DNA from 3 places in the Actinoplanes sp. SE50/110 genome. Region 3 is predicted to be linked to each of the others. Evidence: riboswitches for the same ligand, from Rfam matches in the RefSeq annotation. Region 3 holds a riboswitch; each other region holds the start of a gene.
The links. A riboswitch is a leader RNA that binds a small molecule or an ion and turns the genes downstream of it on or off. The one in region 3 is predicted to bind cyclic di-AMP.

Region 1 (4,552 bases), 800 kb from region 3:
GCGCTGTCGTCATGGTGCACCTCCAGCGATGCGGGCGAACGGGGACAACCGGTGGCTTGCCCGCGCGGGTCCGCGCCAAACCCGCCGGTAGGCTCGGGGGCATGAAAGGGCTGTGGTCTCCGGCGTGGATCGCCCGCCACCTGCTGGCGCTGATCCTCACCGCGGGCTGCCTCGGCCTGGGCTGGTGGCAGTACAGCCGGGCCACCGGCGGCAACTCGCTCAGCTGGGGCTACATGTTCGAGTGGCCGGTCTTCGCGGGTTTCGTGGTGTTCATCTGGGTCCGCGAGATCCAGTTGTTCCGCAAGCCGCGGGACACCGGGGCGGAGGCCGAGCCGGCCGAGCCGGAGCGGGTTCCGGGCGCCCCGGTCGCCGTGGGCCGGCCGGTGCGGGTCGCGGTCCGGCCCGCCGAGGCGGTGGCGGCCGACCCGGAGCTGGACGCCTACAACGACTATCTGACCTGGCTCGCCGAGCACCCCGGCGCCCGCCCGGCCGACTACCCCGGCCGCATCATCAAGTAGTAGAAGCTCGAAGGAGACCCCCGTGCGCGGCGCGCTCACCCGTTACCGGATCATTGCCTGGATCGTCGGCGTGTTCCTGGTCGTTCTCGTACTGGTCGGCATGCCGCTGAAGTACTTCGGCGACAACGACACGGTGGTCGCGGTGATCGGCCCGCTGCACGGTTTCCTCTACATGATCTATCTGCTGTTCAGTTTCGACCTGTCCCGCCGGGCCCGGTGGCCCTTCGGCCGGATGATCCTGGTGATGCTGGCCGGCACCATCCCGTTCTTCTCGTTCTGGGCGGAGCGTCAGGTGACCCGGCACTGGATGACTGAAGTAGCGTGGGAACCGGCCGTCAAATAACGCAGCGCGCGGGTCGAATAACAGCCCGTTATCGGGATTAAGTTCGCAAGACCGGCTATTCGCAGATTTCACGCGCGGAGGACTTGATTTTGTTTTCTGCGCCGATAAGTTGATGCGGTTGGTTCGGTCCGCAGCCACAAACCCTCCGGGTGGCGCCGGCCAACGCCGCTGAATCTCACGAGCCGGGGACCCATCTTTCCGGGGTGAATCCGCCACGCGCGGTAGGACGCCTCTTCCGAGTCCGAACCCGTCAGCTAACCCGGTAAGCGGCCATGAGCGGAAGAAAGGCCCCCTGACCAGTGCCACTCCCCCGTACCAGGCTCCGGGCGCTGGTGGTCGCGCTGACCGCGCTGGCGATCACCACGTCGGGCGCTACCGCCGCGCACGCGGCCCCGTCCAAGGACGAGCTGAAGAAGCAGATCGAGGCGGCTTCCAACAAGCTGGACGACGTCACCGAGGCGTACAACAAGACCCGCATCGACCTGAAGGCGACGCAGACCGACGCGGCCAAGCTCACCGCGTCCCTCAAGCCGGCCGAGGCGGCGAAGAACCAGGCCGTCACGAAGGTGAACGCGATCGCCGCGTCGTCGTACATGACCGGCCGGGTCGGCCCGATGACCCTGATCCTCGGCGGCAACCAGCATGACCTGCTGGAGCGGCTGAGCTACCTGGACCAGCTCAGCAAGTCCAACCAGGCGCAGATCGACAACTACACCGAGGTCAGCCGGACCTACACGTCTCGGCAGGCCGAGCTCAAGGCCACCGAGCAGAAGCAGGCGCTGCAGCTCAAGGAGCTGGACGCGCAGAAGGCCAAGTACACCAAGGATCTGCAGAAGCTGACCGCGACGCAGAAGGAACTGTACGGCAAGCCGACGCAGAGCTCCGGCTCGTGGACCGGCCCGATCCCGAAGGGCTCCGGTGACGCCGGGGTGGCGGTCGCCTTCGCGTACAAGCAGATCGGCAAGCCGTACGGTTTCGGGGACGAGGGTCCCAACTCGTACGACTGCTCGGGTCTGACCAAGGCCGCCTGGGCCGCGGCCGGGCACTCGCTGCCACACAGCGCGTCCGAGCAGCGATACGCCAGTGGTGTCACCTACATCAAGGCGGGCACCGCGGGGTTCGTCCCCAAGCAGGGTGACCTGGTGTTCTATCGCGACGGTGGCCACGTCGCGCTGTACGTCGGCAGCGGCATGGTCATCGACGCACCGCACGGTGGCGCCGACGTGACCCGCCGCACGATCAACATCATGCCCGTACAGGGATACGGCCGGATCTCGTAACACCGCGCACAGCGAGAAGGCCGGCACCCGCTCTCGGGGTGCCGGCCTTCTCTCGTCGTATCAGGGTCAGGCGGCCTGCAGGCCCTCGGCCCGGGCCAGCTCACGCAGCCGGCCGAGCGCCTGGATCTCCAGCTGCCGGATCCGCTCCCGGCTGAGCGAGAAGCGCGACGCCACCTCGGTCAGCGAGTGCTCCCGACCGTCCTCCAGTCCGTACCGCGCCCGCATGATGCCTGCCGACCGGTCGTCCAGGTGGTTGAGCAGCCCCTCGATCCGCTGCCGCTCCAGGGCGCTAAGCACGATCTCCTCGGGCGACGGCGCGTCGCTGTCGGCGACCAGGTCGCCCAGGTTGGTGTCGCCGTCGTCGCCGACCGGAGTGTCCAGGGACACGGTGTCCTGGGCCCAGCGGGTGAGCTCGTTGACCCGCTCGACGGTGACGCCGAGAGCCGCCGCGATCTGCTCCGGCTCCGGGTCGCCGCCGAGCTCACGGACCAGCTGGCGGGTCACGTTGCGCATCCGGTTGACGTCCTCGACCAGGTGCACCGGCAGGCGGACGGTCCGCTCCTGCTGGGCGATGGCCCGGCTGATCGCCTGACGCACCCACCACGTCGCGTACGTGGAGAACTTGTAGCCGCGCTCGTAGTCGAACTTCTCGACCGCGCGGACCAGACCGGTGTTGCCCTCCTGGATCAGGTCGAGCATCGGCATGCCCGAGCGCACGTAGCGGCGGGCGATCGAGACGACCAGTCGCAGGTTGGCGCGAATGAACAGGTCCTTCGCCCGGCTGCCCTCGGTGACGAGGCGCTCGAGCTCCTCCCGGCTGATGCCGCGGCGCTCCTCGCCCTGCTCGAGCAGGTGCTCGGCGTAGAGGCCCGCCTCGATCGCCTTGGAGAGCTCGACCTCCCGCGCGGCGTCCAACAGCGGCGTCCGGGAGATCTCGTGCAGGTAGACTCCGACGAGGTCGCGCTCCTCGGCAACCTGGTCGGTACGCATCACGGTGTTCTTCTCCACGTTGCCCACGGTCCCCTCATTGCCGTCACTAACCCTGTTACGGGCATTACCTGCGTCCATCAGCCCTCTCCCGTAACGTCCGCAGCTCGTGCATTGCGGTTGCTGACATCTACACAACAAATGGCTGCCTGCGCTGATTCCGCCTGGCCGATCGAAAGTGTCACGAATGCCTGGGTCTTACCTGAGAGCCCAGTGCGCGGTAGCTGAGCGCGGCCCGTACCGGACCGCCTTGCGGATAGACGGTTACCCGTCGCGCGCCTCATAACACCATCGGCCTCTCATCGTCCACAGCGACGGGCATCACCTTGAGTGCCGCGACGCTCGTCACCCTGGCGCTCGATACCCTGATATACGGGTGCGCCGCCCCTGGGGTTCACGTGCAGCATCGACCGGCTGCCGACGGGCCTGAATCAAACGCGACCGTCAATTGAGATCGCACCCCGCCGGCCGCACCCGCCGAACGGGACCATCGGTCACGATGCGGCACGGCGCGTCGCAGATCACTCGCCCATCCGGGTGACGCTCCCCGGACCGGTGACATTCGTAGCCGCGGCCTCGACGGGTGGGTGAAGTGAGCAACACCACACCCGGGAAGATCTTCCCCATGACCAATACTGCTCTGGTGACCGGCGGCACCGGCGGGCTCGGCGCCGCCACCGTCGCAGCGTTCCTGGCGGCCGGGTGGCGCGTGGTGGCCCCGGCCCGGCCCGGCTCCAGCGACCGGGTGCCGGCCGGTGCCGTCGCCGTCCCGGCCGACCTGACCGACCCGGCGGGCGCGGCCGCCGCCGTGGCGGCGGCCACCGCCGAGCCGGGCGCCCCGCTGACCGCGGTGGTCAATCTGGTCGGTGGGTATGCGGGCAGCGGCCTGATCGCCGACACCCCGGTCGACGAGTTCGAGGCGATGTTCACCGCCAACCTGCGTCCCACCTATCTGGTCACCGCGGCCGCCCTGCCGCACCTGGTGGCGGCCGGCGGTGGCGCGGTGGTCAGCGTCTCGTCGCGGGCCGCGGTGGCGCCGTTCGCGGGCGCGGCCGGGTATGTCGTGTCCAAGGCCGCGGTGCTGGCCTTCGCCGAGACCGTCGCCGTCGAGTACCGCCGGCAGAACGTGCGCAGCAACACGGTGCTGCCCAGCGTGATCGACACGCCGGCGAATCGGGCCGCGATGCCGGACGCCGACCACAGCCGCTGGGTCGACCCGGAGTCGATTGCCGCGACCATCCTGTTCCTCGCCTCGGATGCCTCCGCACCGACCAGCGGCGCGCGCATCCCGGTCTACGGCCAGGCCTGACGAGCCGGATCAGGCCGGGAAAGACTCAGCAAGCTGCCAGGCCGACACGGCGGCGCCGGTCACGGCGGAGGCGCCGGCCAGCACCAGGCTCCGTACCCGGAGCGGGCGCTGAACC
Region 2 (4,552 bases), 2.9 Mb from region 3:
TCGCATCCTCGGGCACAGCTACGATGGTATCCACCAGCGTTATCTCGATGCCCCGGGGAGGCCGCCTCTGGTGTCGGCTGCGCCGAACCTGCCTGCCGATCTAGCCGTCCTCGTGGAACCGCTGGCGGCAGTGCTTTATGGGTGGGAACTCGCGGCACCCCGCTCCTCGGTAGGGATCTGGGGCGCTGGCACGACCGGAGTGCTTGTCGCCCTGGTCGCAGAGATTCGTGGCGTCCGTGCTCACCTAATTCATCGCCGTACCGACCGGCTGGCCTTTCTGCGCTCCACTGTGCAGCTGCTGTCCACACAGACGTCGACGAAGTTGGATCAACGTCGTGCGGCCCGCCTTGACGGTGCGTTCATCTGCCTACCGAGAGAAGGTGCTCACGGCGCGCTGGCCGACGCATTGGACGCTGTCGGGGACAACGCCACGATTGACCTACTGGGCGGGTTCGGCACCAACGACCGGCACCCCGACCTGCCCGGTGTGGATCTGGGTCAGATCCGCCGATCCAACGTGTGTGGCTCGCCGGTACTCGGCGCTGTGACCCCTGCACGGACTCGTGGTGGTAAGCAGGTGTCGCTTACCGGCCATCGAGGAACGTCAGCGGCACACATGGCTGAGGCTCAGGACCTGCTCATCGAACACGCCGAACGGTTCGGCGCATTGATTACACACGTGCTCGCACTGGACGTCGCAGGCCTCGAAGTCGAGCGCATGGCTCGTGGCGGGACGCGCCCAAGCGGCCGCGCCGAGTACATCAAGGTGGCAATTGATCCGACGATGCCCGACGGCTCTCGTCGGAGGCCAGACTGGACAACGACCATCGAGGATTTGAAGTAGGTGGCATGACGACACCTGCCAGTAAGCCGAGCGAACGGCTCTGCTGCACCGATAGGTGACATCTGAGTACAGCGCGTTCGGCCTGAGCGCCGGGTTGCTCACCGTGGACATGTTCGGTGTCGCTGCTGTGCTTGCAATCGCCGCGGGCCTATGTGTCTTCCGGCGGGCGGTCGTCAGGTCGCCACCCGGGCGGCCCCGGTTAGGGCGACGGCGACCGGCCGATCGGCCGAAATCGCCGGACCGGCGGTTGGCCTGTCGTAGCGGACCGGAGGATCGCTACGAGGTGACGCAGACCAGCGGCTCAAATTTCCTCGTGTTCCCTTTCACAGATCAATATCAGCTTTCCGTTACTGTATGTACACAGCGGGCGTTGGATATTCCGGCACCGGCCTTCTAAAAGCACCTAACACGATCTGTTGAATCGATGTTCATCAGCGTTGCGGAGTGAGGATCAGTCTCGTTCCGGTCTTCGTGAGCAAGGCCTGGGTCGTCGATGACGAGTTGTGGAAGCTGATCGAGCCGGTGCTGCCTGCTTGGCCAGCGAGGGCGCCGGGACCGCGGCCGGTGCCGGACCGGCTGTGCTTGCAGGGCATCCTGTTCGTCCTGCACACCGGGATCGGCTGGGAGGACCTGCCGCAGGAGCTCGGGTTCGGCTCGGGGATGACCTGCTGGCGCAGGCTGCAGCGGTGGACCGAGGCAGGCGTGTTCGACCAGGTCCACCAGATACTGCTGGACAAGCTGAACGCGGCGAACCGGATCGACTGGTCGAGAGCGGCGATTGACGCCAGTCACATCGACGCTAAAAAGGGGGTGCCGGGACAGGCCCGTCGCCGGTCAACCGGGGCAAGCCCGGCTCCAAGCACCACCTGATCTGCGACGGCAACGGCACCCCGATCTACGTGCTGACCAGCGGCGCGAACGTACCTGACATCAAACGTGCCCTGGATCTGCTCGACTGCTACCCGCCGATCGCCGGCAGGCTGGGCCGGCCTCGGCGCCGGTTCGCGGCGCTGCTGGCTGACAAGGCCTACAGCAGTGCGGCGTTCCGCCAGGCCTGCCGTGAACGTGGCACCGAACCCCTCATCCCCAAACCGAAGGCCACCGGGATCAAGGGCCTCGGCAAGCTCCGGTACGTCGTCGAGCAGACCTTCGCTCTGCTGCATCAGTTCCGCCGATTGGCTGTTCGCTGGGAGCGCCGCCTCGACATCCACGACGGCTTCGTCAGCCTTGCCTGCGTCCTGATCTGCTGGCGCAGATTGATCAATTGGACCGATCAGAGATCGTGTTAGGAGTTTTAAATCAGGCAGCCATGACCGCAACATTCACTCAACGTGACCGACCGGATTCCGGAACAACCCGGTGGGCTGGGCTATTAAGGAAGAGCGGCGGGCACGTGCTCGCCGGTCGTGTCGATCGGACCACGCCGAGCCCTGCCCCGGTCCGGCCGCACGAACCCGCATGACGAGTCATGAGGCAATCGGGGGCAGGGACGGGGGAACCATCATCGGTCCTCGACCGGCACGCCGTACTGCGGCGCCCGGGACGTGAGGACCTTGGGGTGAAGCCGCCAGTGTGCGGCCGGGCAACCTTCGCGCCCGAATCCGACAGCTAACCTCGCAGGCGTGCCGGAGGGATTCCTTCACCGTGCGCGTAAGCACTTCGAGCCGACCCGCCCGTACCCTGGGAGCCGGCACTATCGCCCTGTCCGTGGGTCTCGGTCTTCTCACCGGTCTCCTCGACACACCGCAGTCGGCCTCCGCCGCGACCAGGTCGCCGGCCGTCACCACCACGCAGGTGTTCTCACAGACAAGCGTGCCATTCAGCCAGAGCGGCCTCACCCTCAAGGCGGTGGCGTCCCAGTCCAAGGCGGCAGTGTCCCGGGCGGCCGCGAACCGGATCATGATCGAAGCGGCCAAGCACAAGGGCAAGCTGTACAAGTTCGGCGCCGCCGGGCCCAAGCGGTTCGACTGCTCGGGCTACACCATGTACGTCTACAAGAAGGCGGCGGGCAAGAAGCTGCCGCACAAGGCGAACCTGCAGCAGCGGTACGGCAAGGCCATCGCCAAGTCCCGGGCCCGCCCCGGTGACCTGATCATCATCCGTGACGGCTCGTACGGCACGCACGCCGGCATCTACGCCGGTGGCGGCATGATGTGGGCCGCCCCGCGGGCCGGCAAGACGGTCACCAAGCAGAAGATCTGGAGTAGGAACTACGTGGTCCGGCGCCTGGTCTGAGTCGGTCCACCCGGCTGCCTGCGCTTCGCGTCCGGGCATCACACAGCGCCGCCTGCACCCGTCTCGGTCGGGCGCAGGCGGCGCTGTCGTACGACCTGATTCGTGATGCTGGTGAGTCCGCGCTCAGCGCAAGGGGATGTCGGTGGTGTCGTGGGCCGGCCTGGGGCCGTGGATGCGTCGCTGGTCGGGGTTGATCGCCACGTCGTTGATGCTGGCTTCGCGACGACTCATGTATCCATGCTCGTCGAATTCCCACTGTTCGTTGCCGTAGCTGCGCCACCATTGGCCGCTGGGGTCGTGCCATTCGTACTGGAACCGCACGGCGATGCGGTTGTCGTGGAAGGCCCAAAGTTGCTTGCGCAGGGCGTAGTCCAGTTCGCGTCTCCACTTATGGGTCAGGAACGCTTCAATCTCGGCGCGGCCGGTCAGAAAGGTGTCGCGGTTGCGCCACATGCTGTCGGGGGTGTACGCGGCGGCGACGCGTCGGGGGTCACGGGTGTTCCAGGCGTCCTCGGCGGCCTGGACTTTGGCGCGGGCGGTGTCGACAGTGAAGGGTGGCAGCGGATGCCGTGGGGGTTGCGGCGTGCTGGATGGGTCTCTGGTCATGAGGTCTCCTGGGACGGGTGCTGCTGGAAGCGGTTTCGGCGAACCATGTCGCGCAGGGCGTCATTCTCCGCCTGGAGCTGGGTGAGCTGGTCACGGATCGGCGCGAGAGCGTCGTGCAGTTCGGCTTCGTTCCAGCGTGGCGTGATGTGTTGCGGGCAGTTCCAGTCGTAGCTGTGGACCTCGACGGTGATGAGCCGTTCCACCACGCCGGGCGTGCGGAGGGTGCCGAACCTGCCGGCGAGGTGGGCCGGCATGCCGTCGCGGATGTCGTGGACGGTTGCCGTTCCCAGGATCTTGAGTCGTCGACGGTGGGCGTAGTCCATCAGGAACAGGGACACCCGCGGTGAGCAGCCCAGGTTGCCGACGGACAGGTACTGCCGGTTACCGCGAACGTCGGCCCAGGCCAGGACGCTGTGCCCGGCGACCGGGTCAAGCGGGTGCAGGAAGCCCGGTGGGCCGCCGCGGTACTGCAGGTAGGGCCAGCCGTCGGTGTTGACGGTGGCGAGGTAGAAGCCGTCGCGGGCGGTGATGAACGTGATCTCGTCGGCGCCGAGCAGGGCGTCGGTGTCCCAGCCGGCGATCATGCGCTCGATGGCGGCACGGCTGCCGTAGCGCTGTTGGGCGGCGGCAACCGGCGCGGTCGTCAGGTGCTGAAGGTAGTGGTGCGGCATCGTCGGCGTCCCCTCGGGCCGTTCAGATACGCGGCGCCCGGCAGCCGCGGAGCGGGTCGTGCCGGCGCGGCGCGTCCGGTCAGATCAGGGTGCGGGTGAGGAGGAGGCACCGACACGGTCACCATCCGCGGTCCGGCCAGCTGTCCGGCATCCTCCACCCCTAACCACTGAAATAGGTTTTAGTGGTTAGAAGCTA
Region 3 (4,552 bases):
ACCCCCGCCATCAACGCCCTGGTGTACTACGTCATCTTCGGTGTCATCATCGGCACCGGCGCGAACAATCCGAACTTCATCCCGTACCTGTGCATCGGGGTGTTCGTCTTCGGTTTCACCCAGTCGACGGTGTCGCAGGGCGTCAACTCGATCACCGGCAACCTGGGCCTGATCCGGGCGCTGCACTTCCCGCGGGCCAGCCTGCCGCTGTCCGCCGCGCTCGTGGAGATCCGGAACTTCATCACCGCCACCGGCGTGCTGTTGATCATCGTGCTGCTCTGCCACGAGCCGATCACCGTCCAGTGGCTGCTGATCTTCCCGGTCATGCTGCTGCAGTCGCTGTTCAACTTCGGCCTGGCCATGGGCGGCGCCCGGCTCGGCTCCACGTTCCGCGACATCAAGCAGCTGGTCCCGTTCATCATGCGGTTCTGGATGTACGGCTCGGCCGTGCTCTACCCGGTCACCCGCTTCACCCATGCCCATGCCCTGCAGGGGTGGAAGCTGCACCTGATCGAGGCGAACCCGATGCTGGTCTTCGTCGAGCTGTACCGGCACTCGCTGATGGAGGGCCAGGAGCTCGTCGGCACCCCCAAGATGCTGTGGATCGAGGGCGTGATCTGGGCCGTGGTCGTGGGCACCGCCGGCTTCCTGTACTTCTGGCGTGGAGAGAAGGGTTACGGCCGTGGCTGACGAGCGGATCCCCACCGTCATCGCCGATGACGCCCACATCGTCTACAAGATCGTCGGGGCGATCGGCGCCAACCAGGTCAGCCCGGTCTCCGCGCTCAAGCGCCTGGTCACCAAGACCAACTCGGCGAACGTGCGCGAGGTGCACGCGGTCAAGGGCGTCAGCTTCGTCGCCTACAAGGGTGAAGCGGTCGGCCTGATCGGCAGCAACGGCTCGGGCAAGTCGACCCTGCTGCGTGCCGTCGCCGGTCTGCTGCCGGTGCACCGGGGCGCGATCTACGCGGCCGGCCAACCGTCGCTGCTGGGCGTCAACGCGGCCCTGATGAACGACCTGTCCGGCGAGCGCAACGTCGAGCTGGGCTGCCTGGCCATGGGCATGACCCCGGCCGAGGTCAAGGAGCGCAAGAAGGAGATCATCGACTTCTCCGGGATCAACGAGCGCGGCGACTTCGCCTCGCTGCCGATGCGGACGTACTCGTCCGGCATGGGCGCCCGGCTGCGCTTCTCGATCGCCGCCGCCAAGCAGCACGACGTGCTGCTCATCGACGAGGCGCTGGCCACCGGTGACGCCAAGTTCCGCCGCCGCAGCGAGGCCCGGGTCCGCGAGCTGCGCGCCCAGGCCGGCACGGTGTTCCTGGTCAGCCACAGCGAGCAGTCGATCCGGGACACCTGCGAGCGGGTCATCTGGCTGGAGTCGGGGCTGATCCGGGCGGACGGCCCGACCGAGGACGTACTCAAGGAGTACGAGACCTACATGAAGAAGTAGGTTCGCTCGTCCCCAGCAAGAAGCCCGGGCCATCGGCCCGGGCTTCTTGCGGTTTCTAGATGACCGACAGGTGTACGTGGTTGGTGTGGTCCGTCGAGGGCGTCCCCCCGACCCCGCTGTACGCCTTCCATCCGCTGCTCGGCAACCAGATCCGTTTGAACCAGATCACGTAGAGGACGCCGAGGGTGTCCGAGTTGTGGATGAAGTAGTTCGCCAGGTCGGTGCCGTAGGTCTTGCTGCTCCCGGTCGCCACCCCGCCGAAGCCGCCCTTGTCGGCGGCGAAGTCGCAGGCCCGCCCCTTCGGATGCTCCCCACTGTTCTGATGCCGGAAGCACGCGACGTAGTGGGTGAAGCCGGCCTTCTGCGCCTGCTTCATCGCGAACAGCAGGCGCGGCGTGATGCAGCCGGTGGTGGTCGGGTCGTCGACCGTGCAGCCGCCGGCCAGGCTGCCGCCGGGCTTGTCCGCGTTCGAGCTGCTGCCGCCGCCGGAGTTGTCACCACCGGAGTCGCCGCCCTGGTTGGCGTTCTTCAGCGCCTGCTCGGCCTGGGTCTTGCGGGCGGCCATCACCTTGGTCAGTTTCGCCTGGTCGGTGACCGCCTGGTCGATCGCGGCCTTGGCCTGCTGCCGACCGGCCCGGGTGGCCTTCAGCTCGTCGAGCGCCAGGGTCTGCTTGGCGGCCACGGTGCCGAGCATCTGGGCCCGGTCCAGGAACCCGGCCGAGGTGTTCGCGGTGAGCAGCGCGCTCAGCGGGCCCAACCGGCCCATCGTGTACGCCTGCGCGGCGTACCTGTTCAGCGCGGCCTGCCGCGGGCCCATGTCGGCGTCGAGCTGCTTGAGCTCGGCGGCCAGTTTCGTCTGCTCGGCCCGGGACTGCTTGAGCTTGGCACTGGCCGTGACGTAACCCTTGGAGGCCTCGTCGAGTTTGTCGAGCAGGGACTTGGAGCCGCCCTCACCGTCGTCACCGGACTCCCCCGGGGCGGCCAGGGGCCGGGGAGCGGCGGCGGCCGGCGTGGTCACGCCGGCGATCCCGCATGCGGCGACCAGCAGCGCGAGAACGGCTGCCCATCGTCGCCGTGCCGTCACATCCTGCACAGGGTCCATTTCCTTCCGTCGGCCGCCGGCCGGGTTAGCTGACGGGTTCGGGACGAAGGAAACCCCTACCGCTGGCGCGGATTCACCCCGGAAGAATGTGGATCCCCGGCTCGCTCAGAATTCTCAGGATCTGCGATTAGGCGGCGGTCCCCGGGTGGGAACCGCATCAGACCATACCCACTCGATCGAGGAATCGACAGTTCTCGCACCGATTGCTACGAGGCGGTCACCAATGGTGGTGGCGATTACGGAAAGTCGTTGGGCGGTAACAGCTTTGCCATTTCCCGGACCCTGATGTCCGGAGATATCTCAGGTAAACTGGCCGCCGGTCCTGCCAGGACGGCACCGCCCCCGAGTTGCCGGCAGGCCGCCGCCCAATCACCGAAAGGTGAGCCGGGGAACCAGGTAGTTGGGGTGAATCCGCGATAAGCGGTAGGGATAGCTTCCGTCCCGAACCCGTCAGCTAACTCGGTCGGCGGTGACTAGGAAGGATAGTTGATGACCGCACGTCCCCGCCGGTGGCTGATGCTTGCCCTGGCGCCGCTCGTGGCCACCACGATATTCGTGGCGCCCGTCACGCCGGCACACGCCGCGCCGAGCGGCAGTTCGTCGACGACACCCTCGGAGGGTGACGACGGCGACGACCTCTCCGATCAGATCGAGGCGACCAACCGGCGGTACGTGAACGCCAAGCTCGCGGTCGAGGCCTCGCAGAAGAAGCAGAAGGACCTCGCCACCCAGATCTCCGCCGCGGAGAAGCGCCGCGACGCGCTGATCCCGGAGGTCAACGCGATCGCCCGGCAGCAGTACCAGATCGGCCAGCTCACCACGGTCGGCTTCCTGCTGCGGGCCGACTCGTCGAGCGACTTCCTGCACAAGGCCATCGGTCTTGAGGAGATCAACAAGCTCAACGACGACAAGCTGAAGGATCTGAACACCACGCTCGCCACGATCACCAACAGCAAGTCGGCGCTCGACGCCGAGCTGAAGAACGAGCAGCAGCAGCTCTCCATCCAGCAGAAGCAGCACGACACTGCGGAGAGCCAGCTCGACCTGCTCGGTGGTGGCACCGGCATCAACAAGACCATCACCGCCGGTTTCGTCGACGCGACGTCCAAGGTCGCGGCCCCCGCGCCGCGCAACTCCAGCGGCGGATTCTCGCCCGAGTCCTGCACCGTGGACGACCCGACCACCAGCGGTTGCATCACCAAGCGCACCCTGCACCTCTACCAGGAGGTGAAGAAAGCCGGCTTCAACCGCTTCGTCGGGTGCCACCGCGACGGCGGCCCGTTCGAGCATCCGAAGGGTCGGGCCTGCGACTGGTCCCTGCAGAAGAGCGGCTTCTCGGTCGCGCACAACAGCGACATGATGCGGTACGGCAACGACCTCACCGCGTTCCTGGTACGCAACGCCGACCGGCTCGGGATCTACTACGTGATCTGGTACAAGCAGATCTGGTTCCCGGCGACCAACAACTGGCACGCGTACCACGGCCCGAGCGACCACACGGACCACGTCCACGTATCGCTGCTCTGACCGGTCGCAAAAAGGGCCTCCCGCCGTGCGGGAGGCCCTTTTTCCGCTCTACGTCAGTTCGGCGTGGCGCGCCGCACCGGCGCGCGGCCGGCCGGCTGGGTCGGCGCCGGGCCGGCCGGGCCGGGCGCCGGGATCGCCATGGTCACCGGGCGGACCTGGGTCACCTCGATCTCCTTGCCGTGGTGCAGCAGAGTGAGCCGGGCCGAGCCGCCGCCGTTGCGCAGCGAGTAGGTGACCTCGCTCGCGGTCACGTTGACCCGCAGCCGCAGACCCCGCCAGAGCAGCGAGAACTCCAGGTTGTTGATCCGGCTGGGCAGTCGCGGCGCGAACGACAGCTGCCCGTTGAAATCGCGCATCCCGCCGAGCCCGGCGACCAGCGCGATCCAGGAACCGGCCAGCGACGCCACGTGCACGCCGTCCCGCGCGTTCTGGTGCAGGTCGTGCAGGTCCATCAGGGCGGCCTCGCCCAG

Region 1: linked by a shared signal. The riboswitch ahead of ACSP50_RS05870 (NlpC/P60 family protein) and the one ahead of ACSP50_RS02295 (hypothetical protein) in region 3 are both predicted to bind cyclic di-AMP.
Region 2: linked by a shared signal. The riboswitch ahead of ACSP50_RS44330 (C40 family peptidase) and the one ahead of ACSP50_RS02295 (hypothetical protein) in region 3 are both predicted to bind cyclic di-AMP.

The regions. Positions count from the first base shown of each region.
Region 1 is NZ_LT827010.1:1,318,456-1,323,007, reverse strand. It holds gene ACSP50_RS05885 (DUF6158 family protein) at 1-13, opposite strand, end outside; gene ACSP50_RS05880 (hypothetical protein) at 102-518, shown strand; gene ACSP50_RS05875 (DUF3817 domain-containing protein) at 541-861, shown strand; cyclic di-AMP (ydaO/yuaA leader) riboswitch at 1,018-1,145, shown strand; gene ACSP50_RS05870 (NlpC/P60 family protein) at 1,161-2,141, shown strand; gene ACSP50_RS05865 (RNA polymerase sigma factor RpoD/SigA) at 2,208-3,209, opposite strand; gene ACSP50_RS05860 (SDR family NAD(P)-dependent oxidoreductase) at 3,754-4,437, shown strand; gene ACSP50_RS05855 (dTMP kinase) at 4,447-4,552, opposite strand, start outside.
Region 2 is NZ_LT827010.1:6,889,239-6,893,790, forward strand. It holds gene ACSP50_RS30735 (zinc-binding dehydrogenase) at 1-844, shown strand, start outside; one part of gene ACSP50_RS30740 (IS5 family transposase) at 1,316-1,646, shown strand; one part of gene ACSP50_RS30740 (IS5 family transposase) at 1,646-2,133, shown strand; cyclic di-AMP (ydaO/yuaA leader) riboswitch at 2,306-2,482, shown strand; gene ACSP50_RS44330 (C40 family peptidase) at 2,552-3,079, shown strand; gene ACSP50_RS30750 (nuclear transport factor 2 family protein) at 3,203-3,685, opposite strand; gene ACSP50_RS30755 (pyridoxamine 5'-phosphate oxidase family protein) at 3,682-4,356, opposite strand.
Region 3 is NZ_LT827010.1:519,944-524,495, reverse strand. It holds gene ACSP50_RS02305 (ABC transporter permease) at 1-690, shown strand, start outside; gene ACSP50_RS02300 (ABC transporter ATP-binding protein) at 683-1,453, shown strand; gene ACSP50_RS02295 (hypothetical protein) at 1,509-2,555, opposite strand; cyclic di-AMP (ydaO/yuaA leader) riboswitch at 2,554-2,699, opposite strand; cyclic di-AMP (ydaO/yuaA leader) riboswitch at 2,908-3,041, shown strand; gene ACSP50_RS02290 (hypothetical protein) at 3,045-4,082, shown strand; gene ACSP50_RS02285 (glycoside hydrolase family 65 protein) at 4,136-4,552, opposite strand, start outside.